One region of the Psychrobacillus sp. FSL H8-0510 genome, then DNA from elsewhere that is predicted to be linked to it. Evidence: riboswitches for the same ligand, from Rfam matches in the RefSeq annotation. Region 1 holds a riboswitch; each other region holds the start of a gene.

Region 1 (5,890 bases):
AACATCCATGGGTTAGATAAAATCTCTGCCATCATGTTAAAATTAACTTCTTTTGCTCCAATAGCAGCTTGGAAACGTGTTTCAAAAACATGCCAAGCGATAAATACAACTAAGAAAATGCCAGTAAATCTTTGTAATATAAATAAATAGTTTCTCAACGTTCCAAATTGCTTCGGATTATTTTTTGCAGTAAATGCAATGTAAATTCCGTAAAATGCATGGAACATTAATGGAATATAAATTACGAAGATTTCTAACATTAATCGAAATGGTAGACTCTCCATGAAGTGAGATGCACTATTAAATGCTTCTGCTCCTCTTGTAGCAAAGTGATTTACTACTAAATGCTGCGCTAAAAACAGACCTACCGGTATAATACCAAGTAAGGAATGCAGTCGACGCCAATAAAATTCGCGATCGTTCGACAAAACAATTACCCCCTCAAATTTCTGACTGAAAAGAATGAAAACTATCTCAAAAAAGCAAAAGTTCTCAAAAATTTCACATCATCAAGTTACGTATTTATGACATATCCATTGTACTCTCATCATTTTGGAGCGTCAAGGTATCTTTCCGTATTTTAAAATGGATTCCTTTACCTTTTTCGGATAATAAATTGTTAAATTAATCACAATCTAATCAAGTCCCCATTTGTAATTTTTTTATGATAAAATAAATAGGCAATATTGATTTTTGGAAAGAAGGGTTGCTACTTGAATGAAAAGGAACATTCACATGTAACTTCCTTTGGATATGAGTTACTAAGAGACCATGTGCTTACTTCTATTCTCGGAAAACATGAAAAAGATATATTATATTGGGCAGGGAAAGATTTAGCCCGCAAATTTCCCCTATATTCATTGGACGAAGCTATCACTTTTTTCAACGAAGCTGGCTGGGGCACTTTACATTTAGAAAAAACTACAAAAGACTCCGCTTTCTATACGCTAAGTACATATAATCTACCTCAGAGTGGTCAAAGTAGAAGTCATCGATTAGAAGCAGGCTTTTTAGCTGAACAACAACAAAAGATTACTGGTTTTTTAACCGAATGTTATGACGAAGAAGTAAAAAAGAATGGCCTTGTCTCTTTGCAAATAAAATGGGATTCTAAAACAAAAGGGTAACGGGATAGTCGCATACGACTTTTCCTGTTCCCCCTCTTTAATAGTGAAACTATTGTGAAAACCTTTTAACAGATTCAAATAGATAATAGAAAATGAATTTTAACATAAAAATATTATACGGATTGATGAGTTAGTGCAAGTTCAAATTCATCATGTAAAGCATTTGCTGCTTCGATCATATTTTGTTGGGGTACAACGACTGACACTTTTATCTCTGAAGTACTTACCATTTTCACAGGAATATTTTCTTTTCTTAATCGATCAAACATTTGAGCTGCTACCCCGGGATTCGATACCATTCCCGAACCGACAATAGAAACCTTTGAAAGACCAACTTCAAAATCCGCGAAAGTAAAGCCTAGTGCTTGTTTGTGTGTCTCTAAAACTGTTATCGCTTCAGACAAGGATTCCTTTTTAATAGAAAAGGATACTGCAGGTTTCACTCCTTCTACTATCGACTGCACAATAATATCTACGTTTATATGATTTGCTGCTAAAGTCGTAAAAATAGAAGCGAGGGAACCGTTAAAAGGTACTTCGTATTCTATAGTCAATCGGACGATATCTGATTCAAATGCCACTCCACGAACTACTAAATTATTTTCCACATCTACTTCCTCCTTCAAAATCGTTCCTTCTCCATCTTTAAAGCTCGAGCGCACTCTTAATGGAACCTTATAATTTTTAGCAAATTCAACAGCACGTGGATGTAATACTCCTGCACCTAAATTAGCGAGTTCTAACATTTCGTCATATTCAAGCTGTTCCAGTTTACGCGCACTTTCAATATAGCGAGGATCAGACGTGTAAATCCCGTCTACATCTGTATAAATATCGCAAATTTCCGCTTCAATAGAAGCAGCAATAGCAACAGCAGTTGTATCAGATCCTCCTCTGCCAAGTGTAGTAATCTCTCCTGCTTCAGATATCCCTTGGAAACCAGCTACAATAACTACTTTATTCGCTACAAGTAATCCATCAATTTTTGAAGGATCCATTTTCATTACTTTTGCATTTCTATGTACACTATCTGTTATCAGACCTGCCTGGGCACCTGTGAGAGAAATGGCTTCTACTCCAATTGCGTTTAACTTGAGAGAAAGCAATGCCATTGTAACTTGCTCCCCAGAAGATAAGAGCACGTCCATTTCACGTTTGGACGGCGAATCTGCTAATTCGAAAGCCAATTTTGATAATTCATCTGTCGCTTTACCCATTGCGGATACAACAACCACAATATCATGACCATTTTCTTTTTCACCTTTTACCCGATTAGCAACATCTGTAATCTTTTCAGTTGATTCAACCGAAGTACCGCCAAATTTCATTACAATTTTAGTCATGATCATCCGCTCCCTTATTAACTGAAAGGATTAAAAAATGCTTTTCACATATTGTGAAAAGCATTGTCTCATACACGGTCCAAAAAATCTGTCCATGTGAGATAGCCCTCCAGAATATCAAATTCTGACAATCCTACATCTATTAAATGCAGAACCAACAACAGAATAGGAAAAGCTATTCTATGTTTCGGCGAAAAACCCTTTCTTCAGCTATTCTAGGAACTTTCCTTCCTCCTGCTGAGTACTGATGTCTAATCGCACCTCTATCTTCACTTATAATAGTGAATATTAAATTGTTACAACCATAACATATGATTATTCAGAAGACAATACATTTTTCTGATAATGGTCAATCACTAAATCTGCTTGCTTACTCGGTAATCCTGCAGCCATTAACTCTTCTTTGCTAGCAGCTTGTATTTTCTTTAAAGAACCAAATTGTTTTAGTAATAACTTTTTCCGTTGAGGACCAATCCCTTCAATACCATCTAGAGAAGATGCAATTGTGTGCTTTCCACGCTGTTGTCTATGGAATGTTATAGCAAAACGATGGACTTCATCCTGAATTCGTTGGAGCAAATAAAAACCTTCGCTAGTCCGCTTCATCGGTATTATCTCCAAAGGATCACCATAAATAAGTTGAGAAGTCTGATGCTTGCCGTCCTTTGCAAGCCCAGCAATCGGTATATCAAGACCTAGTTCATCCTCAATAATTTCGCGCGCTGCCTCAATTTGCCCTTTTCCGCCATCAATGATTACTAAATCGGGTAGTGGTAAATTCTCTTTCAAGACTCTTGTATATCTTCGCCGAACAACTTCACGCATAGCACCATAATCATCATGTTTGGCAGCCGTTTTTGTCTTGTATTTACGATAATCTTTTTTGCTTGATCTTCCATCAATAAATACAACCATTGCAGATACAGCATCTGTACCATGAATATGCGAGTTATCGAAAGCTTCTATTCGCATTGGAGGTGCAATCCCCATGGAATCACCAAGCTGTTCAACTGCCCCAATAGTTCGCTCTTCTTGTCTTTCGATTAAATGAAATTTCTCCGTAAGAGCTATTTTTGCATTTTTTTCTGCTAACTCGACTAGATTTTTCTTTGTGCCTCGTTGTGGAACGAAAACTTTCATTTCTAGAAGATTTGAAGCTAAGTCAAGATCCGTAGTTAATGGAACATAAATTTCTTTTGGTTTAATATGCTCTGGCTTCGCATAGAACTGACCTAAAAATGTGATGAATTCCTCTTCTGGATCCCGGAAGATCGGAAATAATGACACATCTCTTTCGATAAGCTTTCCTTGTCGGATAAAAAATACTTGAACACACATCCAACCTTTATCAACATGGAAACCAAATATGTCTCTGCTCGTGAAATCATTCATCGTCATTTTTTGTTTTTCCATCACTTGTTCGATATGTGAAATCTGATCACGATACTCTTTTGCTCGTTCGAATTCAAGAGTCTCAGCAGCTGAATTCATCTTTTGAACCAATTCTTTTTTCACTTGCGTATGCCCACCATTTAAAAAGCTGGCTATTTCTTGAATAATTGTCTCATAAGTATTCTCTTCTACTTTTTTCACACAGGGCGCTAAACATTGTCCCATATGGTAGTATAGACAAACTCTATTCGGCATTTTTTGACATTTTCGAAGTGGATATAGACGATCTAGAAGTTTTTTTGTTTCATGTGCCGCATGAGAGTTGGGATATGGACCAAAGTATTTACCCTTATCTTTTTTCACCTGTCTTGTAATAATCAGACGAGGATCTTTTTCAGCAGTAATTTTAATGTATGGATACGTTTTATCATCTTTTAACATAATATTGTATTTTGGATCATGCTTTTTAATAAGGTGGAGCTCCAGTATTAAAGCTTCCAACTCAGATGATGTGACGATATATTCGAAGTCAACAATTTCTTGCACTAATCGGAGTGTTTTACCATCGTGTGCTCCTTTAAAATATGAGCGTACACGATTTTTTAATATTTTAGCTTTGCCGACGTATATAATAGTTCCTTGTCGGTCTTTCATCAAGTAACATCCTGGTTCATCCGGTAGGATGGAACATTTTTGTTCGATCAAATTATTCATATTATCACCTGTTTAAAAAAACCGGGTACTATGTAGCACCCGGTTTTAGATTATGCGTTTTTTTCTACAAGTTGTACTAATGCTTCTTTTGGTTGGAAACCTACTGCTTTATCAACAGGTTTTCCATCTTTAAATAATACTAATGTTGGAATTGACATAATACCGAATTGACTAGCAGTAGCTTGGTTTTCATCCACATCTACTTTTACGATTTTAACTTTATCGCTCATTTCAGCATCCATTTCTTCTAGTACAGGAGCAATCATTTTACAAGGTCCGCACCATGTTGCCCAAAAATCTACTAATACTAAACCTTCTTCTATATCTGTGTTAAATGTTTGATCTGTTCCATGAACAATTGCCATATTAAAATTCCTCCTTTATCTACTATGTAATGATTATAACAGACAGAAATACCAACATCTACATATTAGCTTGAAAGTAAATCTTAGCATACCTGAAACATTCAAAGCATTGGAACAAAATTGAAACGACTATAGCTCCAACGAATTGTGGAAGAGTTTTTATACAAGAGAAAACAAAATAAATATATAAACAATTTATAAAAAATTTCAACTTTGATCAATTACATGAACAAGCACAATATTTTAATCAGTTTTACACAAAAAGGCTGCCCAAAAGTTTTTCTTTTGGACAGCCTCATCTATTATTATGCGTTTACTTTAAGTTTTTTGAACTCTTCAGTAAGCATTGGAATAACTTCGAATAAATCTCCTACGATCCCGTAGTCTGCAACTTTGAAAATGTTTGCTTCTGGATCTTTGTTGATCGCTACAATAATTTTCGAGTTAGACATACCAGCTAAATGCTGTATCGCTCCAGAAATACCTGCTGCAATATAAAGGTCCGGAGTAACTACTTTTCCAGTTTGACCGATTTGTAATGAATAATCACAATAATCCGCGTCACAAGCTCCACGAGAAGCTCCAACTGCTCCACCTAATACATCTGCAAGCTCTTTTAAAGGTGCAAAACCTTCTTCACTCTTTACACCACGACCACCAGCAATTACAACTTTTGCCTCAGATAAATCTACACCTTCAGTAGATTTACGAACTACTTCTTTAATAATCGTACGTAAGTTTGTAATGTCTACAGACATAGATGAAACGTCTGCTGACTTACTGTCATCTTTTGCAAGTGGAGCAATATTGTTAGGACGGATAGTGATAAATTCAATACCATCCTTCACTTTAACTTTTTCAAAGGCTTTACCAGAATAGATCGGGCGGATATATACAGCAGCATCGCCTTCACCCTCGATAGAAGTTACGTCTGATACCAAACCAATTT
Region 2 (5,890 bases), 240 kb from region 1:
AAAGGTAAAGTAATTGGGAACACGTTGCAAGCTGCTACCGGTAAATTCGGTATGAATGTCGGACTTGTCACGTTGGAATTTGATCATGTAGCAAAAGTTATCCAATCGAAGAAGGCAGTTTTATTTCCTACGGAAGCACTACCAGTTCCACTATATTCAAACGATTTACAGACTGCTTGGGAAAATGAAGGAATAGCGGAGATGTCTAATATTGCTTTTTATAATTCTTTTTTATTGAAGAAGGATTGGTTTAAGGAATCGGATCTATCCCGCTTTTTCGGAAAAGCACTTCTAGCTTTTACAAAAGCGGATTGTGCCATGTTTCCAGCGGGGATATTCTTAAAGGATCTTCAACAGGGGCCGATTACTGCAAGAGATCTACATCAATGTTTGCCTCATCCGATAAATCCTTGTGTTATTACATTAACCGGTGCAGAACTACTAGAAGTTATCCGAACAGGGAAAAATGAAAAATGGCCAACGCTTGAAGTAAAAGGGTTAGGGTTCAGAGGTAAATACCTTGGGGTCATATTATATGAACAGCTAATAGAGTTAGAAAGTGGTATAGTTCTAGTAAATGAATCTCCTATTGAACTAGAAAAAGTATATACATTGGCAACTTTAGATATGTTTACATTTGGTTACTTTTATCCGTCTTTAAAATTTGCTCCCAAACAGTATTTTATGCCAGAAATGATTCGAGATATTGTGAAATGGTATGGACAGCTTGAAAAAAGTGAATATGAGTCATGAAAATCCTCTTTCTTACATAAGTAGTAATTAGGGGGATTGTTTTTGTTCTATAGAAAGAAGAAAAAACGATTGACTTTCTTTACTAATCAGCGGAAATTAGCCATTTTTTTAGTTTGTTTTATGTTGTCAGTGGGAGGCCTCATCTATTATATTAATAAACAATTGACAGCTACCTATTTGGAATATGCAGAAGTACAAACAACAAAAATAGCATCCATGGTAATAAATAAAGCAATTAACTCAAGAATTTCAAATACGCTCGATGTAAATGACATAATCGAGGAGGTGCCATCAGACAGTACTACAATGGTAACAACTCGATTTAATACAGAAATTATAAATCGTATACTATCTGATACAAATCAGTTAGTTCAGTCTCATTTGGAGCAGGCTGAGCAGGGGAACTTTTCTAGCCTACCGTATTTAGATGACATCGAGTACGATAAACAAACGATGGAGGATCAGGGGGGAGTTGTATTCTTCGTTCCGATTGGGCAAGCGACGAATATCCCCATCATAGGTAACTTAGGCCCTAAAATTCCTATACGCTTTCACGTTATCGGAAATGTTCAATCGAATGTAGTTCCTTCTATTACTAAGTTTGGAATAAACAATGCTTATGTGGAGGTTAATATCCACATTACGGTAAATGTACAAATAATAGTTCCTCTGGCAAGTAAGATGAGTACGGTGGAACAGAGTATACCTGTGGCAATGGGAATCGTGCAAGGCCAGGTTCCTTACATTTACACAGGAGGAGACGGGGACGCTGCTCCATCAATAGAAGTACCATTGCCATTACCTGAAAAATAAAAATCCTTAAGAATATTGTTTTTACTGCTATACTAGTGGAAATGAATAAGAATAGGTAGAGGCCGCATAACAAAAGAGTAGTTTACAGGAGAATGACAACTGTGATTGTATACGAAAGGAAGTTATGCCGAAATTAGATGTTGACCGTCAAGTCAAATCTTGTTGGGGTTATTTTGAACAAAAATAACACTGTCATTTATACATATGTATAAATGGAGAGCTACAAAGTATAAAATTTTTGCTTGAAATTTTATCTAAAAGCCAACCTATATTTATATTAGGTTGGCTTTTTTATATTCTAAGGCATAATGCACTTGTTCATTTTCGTTAGTGTCAGCTCATATCTCATCGAGTCTTGGGGTATATAAGGTGTAGGCCATGCAGTCGTTGCGATAGGATGTCGCGAATTCATACTGCCTACATTGGAGTAGGCGCTTATGCATTTCATATTGTCTAGCTTCAGCGCCTAGCCCCTCGAGTCGTTTCAGACTGATGGTTAAGGCAAAGTACGCCTTTACCGTCAGGCTTCCAACGCTAGTCGGGGCTGGAGTAGGCGCTTATGCATTTCATATTAGGAGGAAATTATGATGGAAAATACGATTTTTTCAATTTTACCGCCATTACTAGCGATTGTAATGGTACTTGTTACGAAAAGAGTTTTACTATCACTAGGAGTCGGGATTGTTTCAGCGGCTTTGTTAGTAGAAAGCTTTTCGCCGATTGATTCATTGATCATTCTTTGGGATTCCTTTATCACGTCATTTTGGGATAATGGATTGAATATGTATAATATTTATATATTATTGTTTATATTGTTGCTTGGGGTGGTTACTGCGATTGTTAGTCTGTCAGGAGGAAGTACTGCATTTGCTGCATGGGCAGTTAAACGTATTAAAACAAATCGCGGATCTAAACTCCTTACAGCTTTTTTAGGTATTATTATTTTCGTAGACGATTATTTTAATGCACTTGCTGTAGGACAGATTGCTCGTCCAATTACTGACACTCATCGTGTTTCTCGTGCAAAGCTAGCTTATTTTATCGATTCTACATCTGCACCTGTTTGTGTAGTTTCTCCTGTTTCTAGCTGGGGTGCGTTTCTAATAAGTCAGTTGGGTGTTATCTTTGCTACCCATGCGGTAACAGACTATACTCCACTGCAAGCGTTTATGTTAATGGCACCGATGAATTTCTATGTCATTGCTGCGCTTGCAATGGTATTTTTTACCGCATGGACAGACAATGATTTAGGTGAGATGAAAAAACATGAAACACTTGCAAGAGAAACTGGTGTCCTTTTTGATCCAAATAAATCAAATCCAGGTGATTTACAAGGTAATTTCCCGGAAAATAATTTTGGTAAAGTAAAGGATCTAATCCTTCCGATTGTATCATTAATAGTAGTAACTCTTTTTGCAATGTTTTGGACAGGCTATCAGGCTTCAGGAAAAGTAATGGACATATTTGTTATTTTTGAAAATACAGATGTTCCGCTCTCTCTATTTATAGGTGGGATGGTATCGAGTATTTTAGCTGTACTATTGTATACGCGTCAATTCAAGAAAAACAAAGATGCTAATTTGGGCTTACTGGGGAAAGGAATTATTTCTGGTATAAATTCAATGTTACCTGCTATTTGCATTTTAATATTTGCTTGGTCCCTTTCATTTTTAATAACAGCTTTAGGAACTGGTGAGTATTTAGCTCATCTCGTTACAGATAATAATATTCCGGCAGGGGTTATTCCAGTCTTACTGTTTGTTTTAACAGCTTTTATGGCTTTCGCAACTGGATCTTCATGGGGATCATTTGGGATACTATTACCAATTGGTGCAAGTATCATCATGGTAGTAGAGCCTGAGTTATTACTCCCTGTTTTAGCGGCCGTTTTAGCGGGAGCTGTTTTTGGAGACCATTGTTCGCCTATTTCAGACACTACAATTATGTCAGCGACTGGTGCAGGAGTTAATGTAATCGATCACGTAATGACTCAATTACCATATGCCATTATTAGTGCAGTCATTGCTGCAATTGGCTATTTAGTATTAGGTCTTACAGGTTCTGTTATGTTTGGCTTTATAACAGTAGTGGTCATCCTTATTCTATTTTTCACGATTTGGAATTTTAAGAGTAAGAGGGTAGCTTAGTTGTTTTAAAATTGGTTGTCTTTGGTATTTGTATGGTTGTTTGCAATTAAATAATATGTTACATTGACAACAGTGTAGTTAGTTTATTTAGAATGGGGTCGGGATGAAATGACATCGTGTAAACCAACGAAAACAGAGTACCAAAGAAAACCAGAATGGCTAAAAATAAAGTTAAATACGAATGATGAATACAAGGGTCTTAAAAAGCTGATGCGTGAAAATAATTTAAATACAGTATGTGAGGAAGCAAAATGTCCAAATATACATGAGTGCTGGGGTTCACGTAGAACAGCTACATTTATGATTTTAGGAGCTATTTGCACACGTGCTTGCCGTTTTTGTGCTGTAAAAACTGGCTTACCTAATGAGTTAGATTTGGCAGAACCAGAAAGAGTTGCAGATTCGGTTGTAGTTATGAATTTAAAACATGCTGTCGTAACAGCAGTTGCTCGGGATGATTTAAAAGATGGTGGTTCTGAAGTTTTTGCTGAAACCATTCGTGCGATTCGACGGAAAAATCCTTTTACATCAATAGAAGTTTTACCTTCTGATATGGGCGGTATTGAACAAAATATCCGTAATATTATGGATGCAAAACCGGATATTCTAAATCACAATATTGAAACGGTTCGTCGACTCACTCCAAGAGTTAGAGCGAGAGCTAAATACGATCGTTCACTCGAATTATTGCGTCGTGCAAAAGAAATGCAACCAAGTATTCCAACGAAATCATCACTAATGTTAGGTTTAGGGGAAACTCATGAAGAGATTCTGGAAGTAATGGACGACCTTCGTGCGAACAATGTAGATATCATGACGATTGGTCAATACTTGCAACCTTCGAAAAAACATTTACCGGTACTAAAATATTACTCCCCAGCAGAATTTGGAGAATTACGAAAAATTGCGATGAGCAAAGGATTCTCCCATTGTGAAGCTGGTCCACTAGTTAGAAGTAGCTACCATGCAGATGAACAGGTAAACGCTGCGGCTAAGCAAAGACAACTGCAAGGTGAACAACTTCTAGCTACTCCAAATAGTTAATGGATGGTGATTGAATGATAATTGCAGAAGGCTTTACATATGAAATTATAGAGGATTATCGCGAGGCGTTTAAAGAAGAAGCGTTTTTAGATCGTTATAGTGAAATTTTAACTAAATACGATTATATTATGGGTGACTGGGGTTACGGTCAGCTGCGTCTTAAAGGTTTTTTTGAGGATCGTAGTCATAAAGCTACATTTGATACGAAAATAGGAACGATGAAAGACTATTTATATGAATATTGTAATTTTGGATGCGCCTACTTTGTTATAAAAAAAATAGGGGTTGCTCCAAAAATTGTTCCTGACGAAGCTATAATAGAAGTAAATGAAAATCTGGAGCAAGATCAACTATGATCTGCTCTAGGTTTTTTCTTTTGCAACCAGATATGGGCTATCCCTCAAAAATTCTCCACACTAGTCTGGTTTAAGGATTAACTATTTGTGTAAACTGATATTATTTCTAACTCTACTGCAATAAAAAAACTAGTCGTGATATGAAACCACAACTAGCTATTTATATTATATTAACTCAACAATTCTCGAAGATAATCTCGTAATTCTACTGCTTCTTCTTCTGATCTATTAAATACATGTTCGAGATAGCCTGGTTCTTCCACATCATCAGCTCCTATAATGGCAGCTCGTCCATATTGTATATCCATTACAAGTACTTTTCCAAAAAAGCGAGAGCTTTGAGAAATAGCTAAATCATATCTTTGGGATTCTCCTGTAAAGCCAACAAATCTCGTTTTAGTATCCTCTACATCATCGTACAAATAAAATCGCTCCACTGTGTGACACTCCTTCCTACCTTAGAATTATGGTACTATAGAATAGGAGTATATATCAACTGAACAACAATTAGGAGGCCTTTCCATGTATTTTGTAGATAGAAAAAAAATTGCTTTAACATTGGCTCATATGAACCAATTGTTGAACCTTATTGAAACAAAACAAGATTGGCAAGTAGATGAATTATCTAACTTAGCGTTTGAGCGAATTGGTCATAATATTATTGAATCTATTATCGACGTAGGCAATTCAATGATCGATGGGTTTATCATGCGTGATCCTGGTGGATACGATGATATTATCGATATTTTAACGGATGAGAAAGTTATTTCTGCTGAG
Region 3 (5,890 bases), 1.3 Mb from region 1:
CAAGGTATTGAACTTATTAAAGCTTTTGGAATGTGGGAAGAGGATGCCATACTATCGATACCCATTATCCCTAACTACGCCCATATACCAAAGCTTGCAGAAGAGTTTACACCGTATATTTCTGCAGACAAGGGAGTTATACTCATTCGAAATCACGGAATAACTGTTTGGGGAAAAGATGGATTTGAGGCAAAAAAATTACTTGAAGCTTGCGAATTTTTATTTCAGTATCAATTAGCACTACATCAAATACACTCAAAATAGAAAGGAAGATTGTTAATGGCTATTATTAAAATTCAAGGAACAAATGAAACAATTAAAGAGCAAAAAGAGGTAGCAGCATTTTTAGAGAACCAAGAAGTAATTTATGAGCATTGGGATATTAACAAACTACCAGAAAACCTTCGTGAAAAGTTTGACTTAAGCGACGGAGAAAAGCAAGAGATTCTCCAAGCCTTCCAAATTGAAATAGATGATATCTCTAGTCGCCGTGGCTATCAAGCGGCCGATATTATCTCTCTTTCAGATTCGAACCCAAACTTAGACGAACTGTTAAAAAATTTCGAACGCAAACACCTTCATACCGACGATGAAGTTCGTTATATTGTAAGTGGTCACGGTGTCTTCATCATACAAGGCAAGGATGAACGCTACTTTGAAGTTCATCTTTCACCTGGTGATTTGATATCTGTGCCTGAGAATATTACACATTACTTCACATTATCAGAGGACCGTAAAGTTGTTGCTGTACGCATATTTGTAACAACAGAGGGGTGGGTCCCAGTTTATCAAGAGGAAGCAGTAGAACAATAGAGGTAAATGCTCTTTGTAGGAATAAGAAAAAAGGAATGCTATACTAACTTTATCTAATAAGAAAGGAGAATGTACAATGATTATTGTAACGAATCGCATCAAAACCAAACCAGGATTTGCAGAAAAAATGGCTCCAAATTTCACAAAACCAAGCCCCCTTCAAGAAATGGAAGGCTTCATCAAAGTAGAGGTCGCTATTACTCAAGGACCAACTGAATATGATGAAATGAATGTAAATATGTACTGGGAGAAAGAAGAAAACTTCCAAGCATGGAAAGACAGTGATCTCTTCAAAGAATCGCATAAACGTCCCGAGTCTGGCTCTCCTGAAGCTTCTAAAGAATCTCCACTTTTAGGTAATGAATTAATCATTTCTAAAGTTGCCGCTTCAATAGAAGCAATTTCCAAAAACTAAAATAAAAGTGGAGGACTCATCTTCTGAGTTCATCCACTTTTTTCATGTCTATTCGGTAAATCCCCTTTATATCTCGTAATATACATCCATTTGTTTCAAAAATCCGTCTCATAGGGGCATTTCCTGTGTCTGTACTCCCTACATATATCTTGGCACCTAATTTTTTCAAAAGCTCTAAAGAAATAGCATGAAATATCTTTCCATATCCTTTTTGACGTTGCTCTGGAACTACCCCAAAGTAAAACATTCTACCTTCTTCTGTCGTGCCTTGTTCAATATGAGGAATACTAATACCGTAGTTCCTACCATTTTGAGAAAAGATAAAACATTGATCTCGCCAATTAGTACCTAATTCAAGTTCTAATGACTCCATTATTTGACTGATAGAAAACAGCTTATTCTTGTTCGCTGAGCCACTCCTACATGCATCATACAATCTAGCAAAATCAGAATCCGTAACTTGACTCTCAGAGAGAGCATCTACTTGAAAATCACTAGTATTTTTAAATGGTCCTTGTAGTGTCTTTGTGTACTCTACAATAGACGACACTTTTTTGAACCGACGCTTTAAAAGCCAATCCTCATTTTCTTCATCCATCAGAAGGGATAGATATGCTACATTTTGTTCTTTCCACTCTGTTAATAATTGATCGAACGCAACTAAATAATCTATATTTGGAATATGGGATACTTTATGTTGATCCACAAGCCAGTATTCTCGTTCTTTTTTTATCAGATTGAAAAGGTCCACCTTTCGATTCCTCCATACTGTTATTAACTTAATGTTCGTTTTAAAAATGTTTTAGTTCTTTCTTCCCTCGGGTTGTTGAAAATTTGTTCTGGAGGTCCCTCCTCAGCAATTACGCCTTTATCCATAAAAACAACCCGATCGGCTACTTCTTTAGCAAACTCCATTTCATGTGTCACTATTAACATTGTAAGTCCCGTACTTGCTAACTCTTTCATCACTTTTAATACCTCTCCAACCATTTCTGGATCCAGTGCGGAGGTAGGTTCATCAAATAACATGACATCCGGTTCCATGGAAAGTGCTCTTGCTATAGCGACACGTTGCTTTTGACCACCTGATAGTTGCTTAGGCTTGGCATTTACATAATGATCCATTCCCACTACTTTTAAGTATTTTAACGCAATCTTTTCGGCATCCTCTTTAGAACGTTTTAATACCTTTACTTGACCTACCATACAATTGTTTAACGCATTATGGTTATTAAATAAGTTGAACTGTTGAAAAACCATTCCTAACTTTTTTCGGTAGGCATGGATATCATGTTTTTCATCTAAAATATTCTCTCCACGATAAATAATTTGACCGCCACTAGGCTTTTCCAACAAATTTATACAACGAAGTAAAGTAGATTTTCCTGATCCAGAGGAACCGATGATGCAAATAACCTCTCCTTTGTTCACTGAAAAATCTATGTCTCTTAAGACCTCATGATTTCCGAAGGATTTACTTAAATGTTGAACTTCGATGACATTTCCCATAGATTTCTCCTCCTTCGTTTAATCGATATTCGCATTATTTTTAGGTAACATAAGTTGCGGTGGCGGCTGACCAATCATACTGTAGTTTTCCGGGCCGTCTAATCTTCTCTCTATATATCGTAATATTAATGTTACTGTAAACGTCATGACGAAATACAAAATACATGCTATAAAGAATGGTTCAAAGTATTTAAAGCTTATACCTGCAACTGTTTTCGCTTGAAAATATAGTTCCGTAACACCTATTACATTCAAGACAGACGTATCTTTAATATTAATGATAAATTGATTTCCTGTTGCTGGTAAAATATTTCGGATGACTTGAGGTAGAACAACACTCCACATTGTTTGAACATGATTCATACCAATTGCTTGTGCAGCTTCGAATTGCCCCTTATCAATGGAAATAACACCGCCCCGTACAATTTCTGCCATATATGCACCCGTGTTGATCGAAACGATGAATATTGCTGCTGTTGTACGGTCCATATCTATCCCAAAAGCAAGCGCAGATCCATAGAATATTACCATGGCCTGTACGATCATCGGAGTTCCTCTAAAAAACTCAATATATGCAGAAAGTATTAGATTTACTACTTTTAACAAAATACGTTTCATTTTTCTTTCAGGTTTAGGAATTGTACGAATAACCCCTGCTAGCAAGCCAATAACTGCACCAAAAATTGTACCAATAATTGATATTAATAATGTCATTCCTGCTCCACGAAGGAACATCGGCCAGTTATTAGTAATCATAGAAATAATATATTCAATGCTCATACATTTCCCTCCTTTCTTAGAAAAGTCGCAGACGCTGCTGGCGTCTGGAGCTAGATAGTTAATAATTAGAAAGCATATATTCCATATAAAAACCGACTGCAAAAAGATGCAGCCGGTATCACTTCACCCTTATTCTGCCGCTGGTTGGTTATTGATAGCAGCATCCATAATTTCTTGTCTTTCTTCTTCAGAAATTTCCGCTAAAATTTTATTAATATCTTCTGTTAATTTACTATCTTTTTTTAAGCCTACTGCTACTGCTGTATCCTCTTCTGCCGCTTTAAATCCATCCGTAAATTCAACCATTGCAAAGTTGGCATTAGCGGAAGAAGCACTAATTCCTTCTGGACGTTCAGACACATAACCATCAATAACTCCAGATTCTAATGCTACACGCATTGCAGAGAAATTATCAGATGCTGGTTGTTTTTGCACATCTTTGATTTGATCAATTACACCATAGTGAGAAGTATTTAACTGACCTGTAATTTTAGCACCACTAAAGTCTTGAATAGAAGTAGCCCCTTCAAAAGCTCCACCTTTTTTCACTACCATAACAAAGTTGGAAGTATAGTAGTTTTCCGAAAAGTCGATTGTTTCTTTACGCTCTTCTGTAGGTGACATTCCCGCTATAATTGCATCAATTTTGTCTGATTGCAATGATGGCACAAGCCCATCCCACTCTGTTTTAACGATAACTAGTTCCTTTCCTAATCCATCCGCAATACGTTTAGCAATTTCCACATCATATCCACCAGCATACTCTGCGTTTCCATCAATCTTCACTCCACCATTGGAATCGTCTAGTTGAGTCCAGTTAAAAGGTGCATAACCTGCTTCTAAGCCTACTGTAAATGTATCAGCCGTATCTTTAGCTGTTGAAGATCCCGAAGTCTCTTTATCAGCCGTTCCACATGCCGCTAATAACAATGTAATAGATACAAATATCGTTAAAAATGCTAATCTTTTTTTCATTCTAATTTCTCCCTTTTTATCAATATATGTTCTTGCCTATAAAAAAAGACAACTTGTACAAAAAAAGACCTGAGATGAACTCAGGTCGCAATATGTATAGTTGCCCAGGTCCTCTACTTTTCCCAAATGAGATAGCACACCATTATAAACCGGGATGTTTATAGTGGACAGTCCTGCAATTATTAACTACAGACCCAGCAAGTAATAACGAGTAATATTACAAACTTCGGCGACATTTCCTTCTCCCTAGCATCGTAGCTTCTCAAACTCCACTAAGGACTGTTAAATATCGCGCCTCTACCTCACTACACTAAGTGAGGTTATATTCAATTATGTTTCATAGTTTACAATACACATATATTTCTGTCAACTACCTCAGTATTAATACTTAGCTAGGTATATGTTATAATTAATGGTGGAAATATAAAAACAATGAGAATTTAGTTATTAATGTGTCTACTTACATTGGTAATTATTTTTAAAGGAGAATGATATTATGAGATCTGTCCAAACTACAGATCACAAAGTAACAGAACAAATGGACTCAGATTATTCATTAGAAAAGGTACCCCGTAGCCAAAGAAATATGGGTTGGTTAAGTATAACCAATATTACATTCGGCATAGCCACTGCCATTTTTTACTTTCAAATGGGTAGTGTAATGGCTCTGCAATTTGGGGCACTAAATGCTATTATCTCCTCGATTTACGCAATAGTAGTTGCCGGTATATTAGGAACCTTCATTGCTTACTTATCCGCGAAATCTGGTATGAATGTCAATTTATTATCTAGAGGCGGTGGTTTTGGCTATATAGGTGCTTCCCTAACATCGTTCCTCTACGCGACAAACTTTATTATGTATTGTGCATTTGAAGGACTCATTTTAGTATCCGCGGTTCACACCTTCTTCCCTAACCTACAAGAATGGGCATTAATCATTTTCTTCGGTTTTATCGTTATACCTTTAAACTGGTTTGGAATTAAACAACTAGATAAGTTACAAAAGTGGTCTCTACCTATATTTGTAGTTTTCTTAATAACAGCAGTTGTTATATCATTTTATAAACCTTCCGTATTTGAAGGACCTTTTTGGACTTATTTACCTGAGGGCGTTCAAGTTGGAGGACAAGCCTTACTCCTTTGCATAGGTGTTCAACATGGAATAATGGGTCTAACAGCCCTACTAGCATCTGATTATGCTCGTTTTCTAAAACCAAAAGATATTAAAATTGGTTCGGTGGCAATCGGTTTTATTCCACAGATTTTCTGCTTCGGTATTATGGGGGGTCTTGGTATTTGGTTTGGTGTTCGCTTAGGTGAACCAAATCCAGGAGTTTATATTGTAATGCTTCTAGGTATTGGTGGAGCATTATTCACGATGCTAACTCAACTACGTAT
Region 4 (5,890 bases), 650 kb from region 1:
ATTGTACCAGCAGCAAAATCTGGTATTATGACTGCCATTGTATTAGGTCTTGGTCGTGCAATTGGAGAAACAATGGCAGTTATCTTAGTAGCTGGGAACAGCTTAATCGTGCCAACTAGCTTAACAGATAGTGTGCGTCCATTAACGACAAATATTGCTTTAGAAATGGGTTATGCATTCGGAACTCATCAAGAAATGTTATTTGCTACGGGAATTGTTTTATTCTCGTTTATCTTAATACTAAATTTTGTTTTAGCAAAAATAAGTTCCAAAGGAGGCAACTAAGATGAGACAATTTAAAGATAACTTACTCCGAGGACTTTTGTGGTTATCAGCTTTCTTATCAGTTGCCGTTCTTGTTATGATTGTAGGTTTTATCTTTTATAAGGGAATTGGTTTGATCAGCTTCGACTTTATCTTTGGTGATTATTCTCCAGATGGAGATGGTGGTATTTGGCCAATGATCGTAACGACTATATACACAGTCCTTATCTCGTTAGTCATCGCAACACCTATTGGAATATTGGCAGCCGTTTATCTACAGGAATATGCAAAACAAGGCCGATTAGTAAGACTAATACGATTTGCAACGGAAAGTTTAACAGGAATACCATCTATTATTTACGGTTTGTTTGGAGCGGTGTTCTTTGTTACAACATTAAAATTAGGTATGTCGATATTAGCAGCTTCATTAACTCTAACGATTATTGTATTACCTGTAATTATACGGACAACTGAAGAAGCTTTAAAAACAGTTCCAGGTTCGTACCGAGAAGGTTCACTAGCGCTTGGGACAACAAAATTACAAACGCTGTATAAAGTAATTTTACCAAGCTCAATGCCGGGTATACTATCTGGTATTATCCTTTCAGTCGGAAGAATTGTTGGTGAGTCAGCTGCTATCTTCTTAACTGCTGGAACCGTGGCAGCTATGCCAGACAGCATTCTATCATCTGCTAGAACCTTAACTGTTCATTCGTATCTAGTTACACAAGAATCTGGAGATATTGAACTTGCTGCAGCTGTAGGTATAGTTTTAATCGTAATTATATTAGCAATTAACCTTTCGGCAACATATATTTCGAAAAAATTTAACAGAGCTACAAATAAATAAGAGTATGTTAAGTCCACAGTAATTGAACATGCAGAGCTAATGACCAAATAAATTACGTAGGGAAGGTATTTTAGCATATGGAGCAAAGTAAAGAAGCAACTATAATCAATGTAAGAGATTTAAATTTATTTTATGGCGAGAAACAAGCATTATTCGGAGTCGATCTTGCTATTCAGGAAAAAGAGGTTACAGCTTTAATCGGTCCATCTGGCTGTGGGAAATCTACTTTTTTACGCACACTAAATCGTATGAATGATTTAATCGGTGGTGTGAAAATTACAGGAGAAATTGTCATTGATCATGAAGATATTTATAAATCTAATGATGTTATCAAACTCAGAACGAAGGTAGGAATGGTATTTCAAAAACCAAATCTATTTCCTATGAGTATTTATGACAACGTGGCTTACGGACCAAAAATGCAAGGTATTAAAAACAAAAAAGAATTAAATATAATTGTAGAAGAAAGTTTACGTAGTGCAGCAATTTGGGATGAAGTAAAAGATCGTCTTAAAACATCGGCTCTAGGATTGTCAGGCGGTCAGCAACAACGTGTATGTATTGCTCGTGCAATAGCGATGAAACCTGATATTATTTTAATGGACGAGCCTACTTCCGCATTAGACCCGATTTCTACTCTAAAAATAGAAGAACTAATCACCAATATGAAAGAAGATTATACAATTGTTATTGTGACACATAACATGCAACAGGCTGCTCGAATCTCCGATAAAACCGCATTTTTCTTAAATGGAGAAGTAGTAGAATACGATGATACAGATAATATTTTCTCCACCCCGCAGGATCAGAGAACAGAAGACTATGTTACAGGTCGATTTGGATAATAGGAGGTTACCAATGGGTATTCGTGTAAACTTTGAAAATAATTTAGAAGAACTAAAGAGTAAGATTATCGAAATGGGTGAACTCTCAGTTGTCGCTCTAGAAAAATCTTTTAAGGCTTTAAAAACACAGGATGTGGAGATCGCTCTAAAAGTAATTGAAGGAGATACAGCGATTGATAATCTTGAAATAGAAGTAAATCAGTTCTCCATATGGATGATAGCAAAAGAATCACCTGTTTCCAGAGATTTACGTGAAATAATTGGTGTCCTTAAAATTTCATCTGAAATTGAACGGGTCGCAGATTTTGCTGTAAATATTGCAAAAGCAACGATTAAAATCGGCAATACTGAATCTTTACTAGATATTACCCATCTAGAAAAGATGAAAGATATATCGATTGAAATGCTTCGAAAAGCATTACAATCATTCTTAGAGGAAAATATCCTGCTTGCTAAAGAAGTGGGAGATTTAGAGGACAATGTAGATCAATATAGTAGAGAGACATATAAAAAACTTACTGCTTATCTAAGTGAACATCCAGAAGAAACAAGTCAGCTTGTACAATTATTATTTGTTAATCGCTTTTTAGAGAGAACGGCAGACCATATTACGAATATCGCTGAAAGCACAGCTTATTTGATAAAAGGTCAAATATATGATTTCAATTCATAGGCAAATGAAATCGAACTGGTGGAGAAAATGAAAAATTTCTCTTCCAGTTTTTTTATACTAGCTCACATTGTGCTATTCTAGTAATGATTAGTTCCGTATGATATCTACTTATGCGGACATTGGGAGGTTTATAAATGGAGAATAATGATATATTAATCAGATTGAGATATGCCCTTGATATAAAGAATAAGGATATGGTAGAGGTATTTAAACTTGGTGGTGTGGAAGTAACTAAAGAGGAAGTTCTCAAAATTCTTACCAAAGCAAAAGAGGAAAGTGAAGAGGAAGAAGTAGTAGAGGATGAAAACCACATCAAGTGTAATAATAAAATGTTAGAATCGTTTTTGAATGGACTAATCACACATAAAAGAGGCAAGCAGGATCCAAAACCGGAACAGCCAGCAGATACGGAGCCAGTTGTACAGCAGAAGGATCACGTGAATAATATGCTGTTGAAAAAGCTTAAAGTAGCTCTACAATTAACAACAGAAGATATGCTAGATGTGTTGCATGATGGTGGTATTGTAGTTTCAAAAGGTGAGCTTGGAGCTATTTTACGAAAACCAGGTCATCGTAATTATAAAGAATGCGGAGACAATTTTGCGCGCAAATTCCTTAAAGGCTTAGCGGTTAAATATAGAAGTTAAATTAAAAAAGAGCGAATTCCAGTAGTACTGGGAATTCGCTCATTTAGTATAGTCATAAGAAATGGTGCAATTCATTTCATTCCTCAACATCCTGAAAGGATGATTAGAAGTGGAAATATATCCTGTTGCGGCAGTAAATCATGGCAGTCCGCGAGTAATCAGAGAGGGAGCGCGAGTATTCCATTCTTCTCCGCGAGTAAGCATTGGTCGATAACGAGTATTCACCAATCGACCGCGAGAAAGGACGATTCGAGTTACTTCTTAAATGGAAATATATCCAGTTGCGCCAGTAAATCATGGCAGTCCGCGAGTAACCAGAGAGGGAGCGCGAGTATTCCATTCTTCTCCGCGGGTAAGCATTGGCCGACCGCGAGTATATGATCTTTCATGTCCACGAATTAAAGAAAAAAGAGCGAATTCCAGCAGTTGGAATTCGCTCTTTTTAAGACTTTACGCCTTCTGGTAGTGTAGTTAATACTTCCTTTAAAGTAGTTAGTTCCTCAGCATTTAAAGGAACCATAGGTAGGCGAACTCCACCCACTGGAACGCCTTTTAAATTTAATGCTGTTTTAACAGGTGTAGGATTTGGAGCTGCAAATAATGCTTTCATGACGGGTAATAGTCTGCGATGATCCTTTGCAGCTTCTCTTACATTTCCATTATTGAACTTTGCGATCATTGCTTGCATTTCATTTCCAATAATATGCGAAGCTACGGAAATAACTCCCGTTCCACCAATTGATAGTACCGGAATTGTTAAACCGTCATCGCCACTATACAGTGAAAAGTCCTCACAAGTATTACTAATAATCTCAGACATAGTGTCCAAATTGCCGCCAGCTTCTTTGATTGCAACGATATTTGGAATCTCAGAAAGTCGGATGATGGTATCTAATGACATGTTGACCACGCTTCGACCTGGAATATTGTATAGCATAATAGGCAATGATGTTGTTGCAGCAATTGTTTGGAAGTGTTGGTACAAGCCCTCTTGAGATGGTTTGTTATAATAAGGAACAACAAGCATAATACCATCGACACCAGCATCAGTAGCCTGTTTTGTTAAATTGATAGAAGCTTTTGTGCTATATGAGCCGGTTCCAGCAATAACTGGCACTCTACCATTCACAACTTCAACTGTAAATTTAAACAGCTGTACTTTTTCTTCATCAGTTAACGTCGGAGACTCTCCGGTTGTTCCAGACACAACCAAACCTTGTGTTCCATTGGCGATTAAGTAATTTATTAAGTTTCTTGTAGCTGGAAAATCTATATCCTCATTATGATCAAAAGGAGTAACCATAGCAGTTAATATTTGTCCGAAATTCATAACTTCTCCACATCCTATAATTTATTATTAAAAATTCAGGGAGAAGGGCTTCATCAATTACACTTCGGTGTAATTGCGTCCAGATTTTGAATTGCGCTAGCGCAATTAACTCCAAAGTCTGTGACATCCACCGGAGGCTTAACTTGAGATTTGTTTTGTAGTCAAGTTAAGTAAACGCGAAAAAGCAACAACGAGGGCTCGTTGTTGCAGTAGAAATAGAGTAATATTTCTGTGCGTAAGATAGCCCTCCATATAGTCTCCTATATGACAATTCAGTGTTTGTTCAACAGCTGAACCAGCTTCAAGAAAAATGAGATTCTATCGACTTCGGCAAATTCCCCTTTCCACAAATGTCCTAGGATCTCATTATCCTCTAATTGTGTACTAATGGTTTTTGCGCCTCTATCCTTACTTCAAATATAATTGAAATAAGAGAATATTTAATTATTAAAATAATACATGACTTTTAATACTATTGCAACAGTTTACCTGTAAAATAAATATTAAGTAGTAAAATCCGTCAAAGTTGATCTTCACTCCAGGTGCATGCTTTCCGCGGATATGGCTTCACTCCTCGTCACTGGAGTCGCCACCTTGCGCTACAATCAACGGAGTCCAATTTTATATTGATAAAAGTAATTTGAAATTGACCCAAATAACTTTTAAATTAGTTTATTAATAAGTTTCGTATGTAAAAACCATACTATATAAGAGGTGAAGAGAATGTATAAATTATTGTCCCATAATGATTTAGATGGTGTCGGATGTGGTATTTTAGCAAAGCTAGCATTTGGTGAGAATGTAAAGGTGCGCTATAATTCGATTTCATCTCTTAATCGGGAGATTGAATATTTTTTAGAAAATGATGAACCTGATACATTTTTATTCGTAACGGATTTGACGCCAAACGGGGATAATGAAAAACGATTAAATGATTTTTACAATGCAAATGGGAAGGTACAACTAATCGATCATCATAAATCAGCGTTGCACTTTAATGATTATGAATGGGGATATATTTTAGTGGAAGATCAGGAAGGCAAATTAACTTCTGCTACATCCTTATTATATGAGTACCTTGTATCCAACAAATTATTGGAACCAACTGCTGCAGTAACAGAATTTGTAGAATTAGTTAGACAGTATGATACATGGGAATGGGAAAAGAACGGGAATCATCAGGCACATTCCCTAAACTCATTGTTCTATTTAATATCGATGGAAGAATTTGAAGAAAAAATAATGGAACGACTTCGTACGAGTGACCATTTTGATTTTGAT

Evidence for each region. Region 1 has a riboswitch for lysine ahead of MHI40_RS12235 (aspartate kinase). Riboswitches for the same ligand answer to the same signal wherever they lie in the genome.
Region 2: linked by a shared signal. The riboswitch ahead of MHI40_RS13515 (Na+/H+ antiporter NhaC family protein) and the one ahead of MHI40_RS12235 (aspartate kinase) in region 1 are both predicted to bind lysine.
Region 3: linked by a shared signal. The riboswitch ahead of MHI40_RS19105 (transporter substrate-binding domain-containing protein) and the one ahead of MHI40_RS12235 (aspartate kinase) in region 1 are both predicted to bind lysine.
Region 4: linked by a shared signal. The riboswitch ahead of dapA (4-hydroxy-tetrahydrodipicolinate synthase) and the one ahead of MHI40_RS12235 (aspartate kinase) in region 1 are both predicted to bind lysine.

The regions. Positions count from the first base shown of each region.
Region 1 is NZ_JBBOYZ010000001.1:2,412,993-2,418,882, forward strand. Features, by position in the region: gene MHI40_RS12225 (succinate dehydrogenase cytochrome b558 subunit) at 1-428, opposite strand, end outside; gene MHI40_RS12230 (YslB family protein) at 714-1,127, shown strand; gene MHI40_RS12235 (aspartate kinase) at 1,241-2,470, opposite strand; lysine riboswitch at 2,565-2,744, opposite strand; gene uvrC (excinuclease ABC subunit UvrC) at 2,786-4,576, opposite strand; gene trxA (thioredoxin) at 4,627-4,941, opposite strand; gene MHI40_RS12250 (electron transfer flavoprotein subunit alpha/FixB family protein) at 5,247-5,890, opposite strand, start outside.
Region 2 is NZ_JBBOYZ010000001.1:2,656,282-2,662,171, reverse strand. Features, by position in the region: gene MHI40_RS13525 (bifunctional metallophosphatase/5'-nucleotidase) at 1-753, shown strand, start outside; gene yunB (sporulation protein YunB) at 796-1,566, shown strand; lysine riboswitch at 1,615-1,797, shown strand; gene MHI40_RS13515 (Na+/H+ antiporter NhaC family protein) at 2,154-3,713, shown strand; gene lipA (lipoyl synthase) at 3,822-4,757, shown strand; gene MHI40_RS13505 (YutD family protein) at 4,772-5,113, shown strand; gene MHI40_RS13500 (DUF3055 domain-containing protein) at 5,284-5,550, opposite strand; gene MHI40_RS13495 (DUF86 domain-containing protein) at 5,636-5,890, shown strand, end outside.
Region 3 is NZ_JBBOYZ010000001.1:3,741,807-3,747,696, forward strand. Features, by position in the region: gene MHI40_RS19075 (methylthioribulose 1-phosphate dehydratase) at 1-264, shown strand, start outside; gene MHI40_RS19080 (1,2-dihydroxy-3-keto-5-methylthiopentene dioxygenase) at 280-813, shown strand; gene MHI40_RS19085 (heme oxygenase) at 890-1,228, shown strand; gene MHI40_RS19090 (hypothetical protein) at 1,245-1,979, opposite strand; gene MHI40_RS19095 (amino acid ABC transporter ATP-binding protein) at 2,003-2,737, opposite strand; gene MHI40_RS19100 (amino acid ABC transporter permease) at 2,756-3,517, opposite strand; gene MHI40_RS19105 (transporter substrate-binding domain-containing protein) at 3,647-4,492, opposite strand; lysine riboswitch at 4,617-4,800, opposite strand; gene MHI40_RS19110 (purine-cytosine permease family protein) at 4,989-5,890, shown strand, end outside.
Region 4 is NZ_JBBOYZ010000001.1:3,067,602-3,073,491, reverse strand. Features, by position in the region: gene pstC (phosphate ABC transporter permease subunit PstC) at 1-285, shown strand, start outside; gene pstA (phosphate ABC transporter permease PstA) at 287-1,114, shown strand; gene pstB (phosphate ABC transporter ATP-binding protein PstB) at 1,192-1,959, shown strand; gene phoU (phosphate signaling complex protein PhoU) at 1,973-2,632, shown strand; gene MHI40_RS15675 (YehS family protein) at 2,767-3,279, shown strand; gene dapA (4-hydroxy-tetrahydrodipicolinate synthase) at 3,722-4,609, opposite strand; lysine riboswitch at 4,843-5,022, opposite strand; gene MHI40_RS15665 (DHH family phosphoesterase) at 5,333-5,890, shown strand, end outside.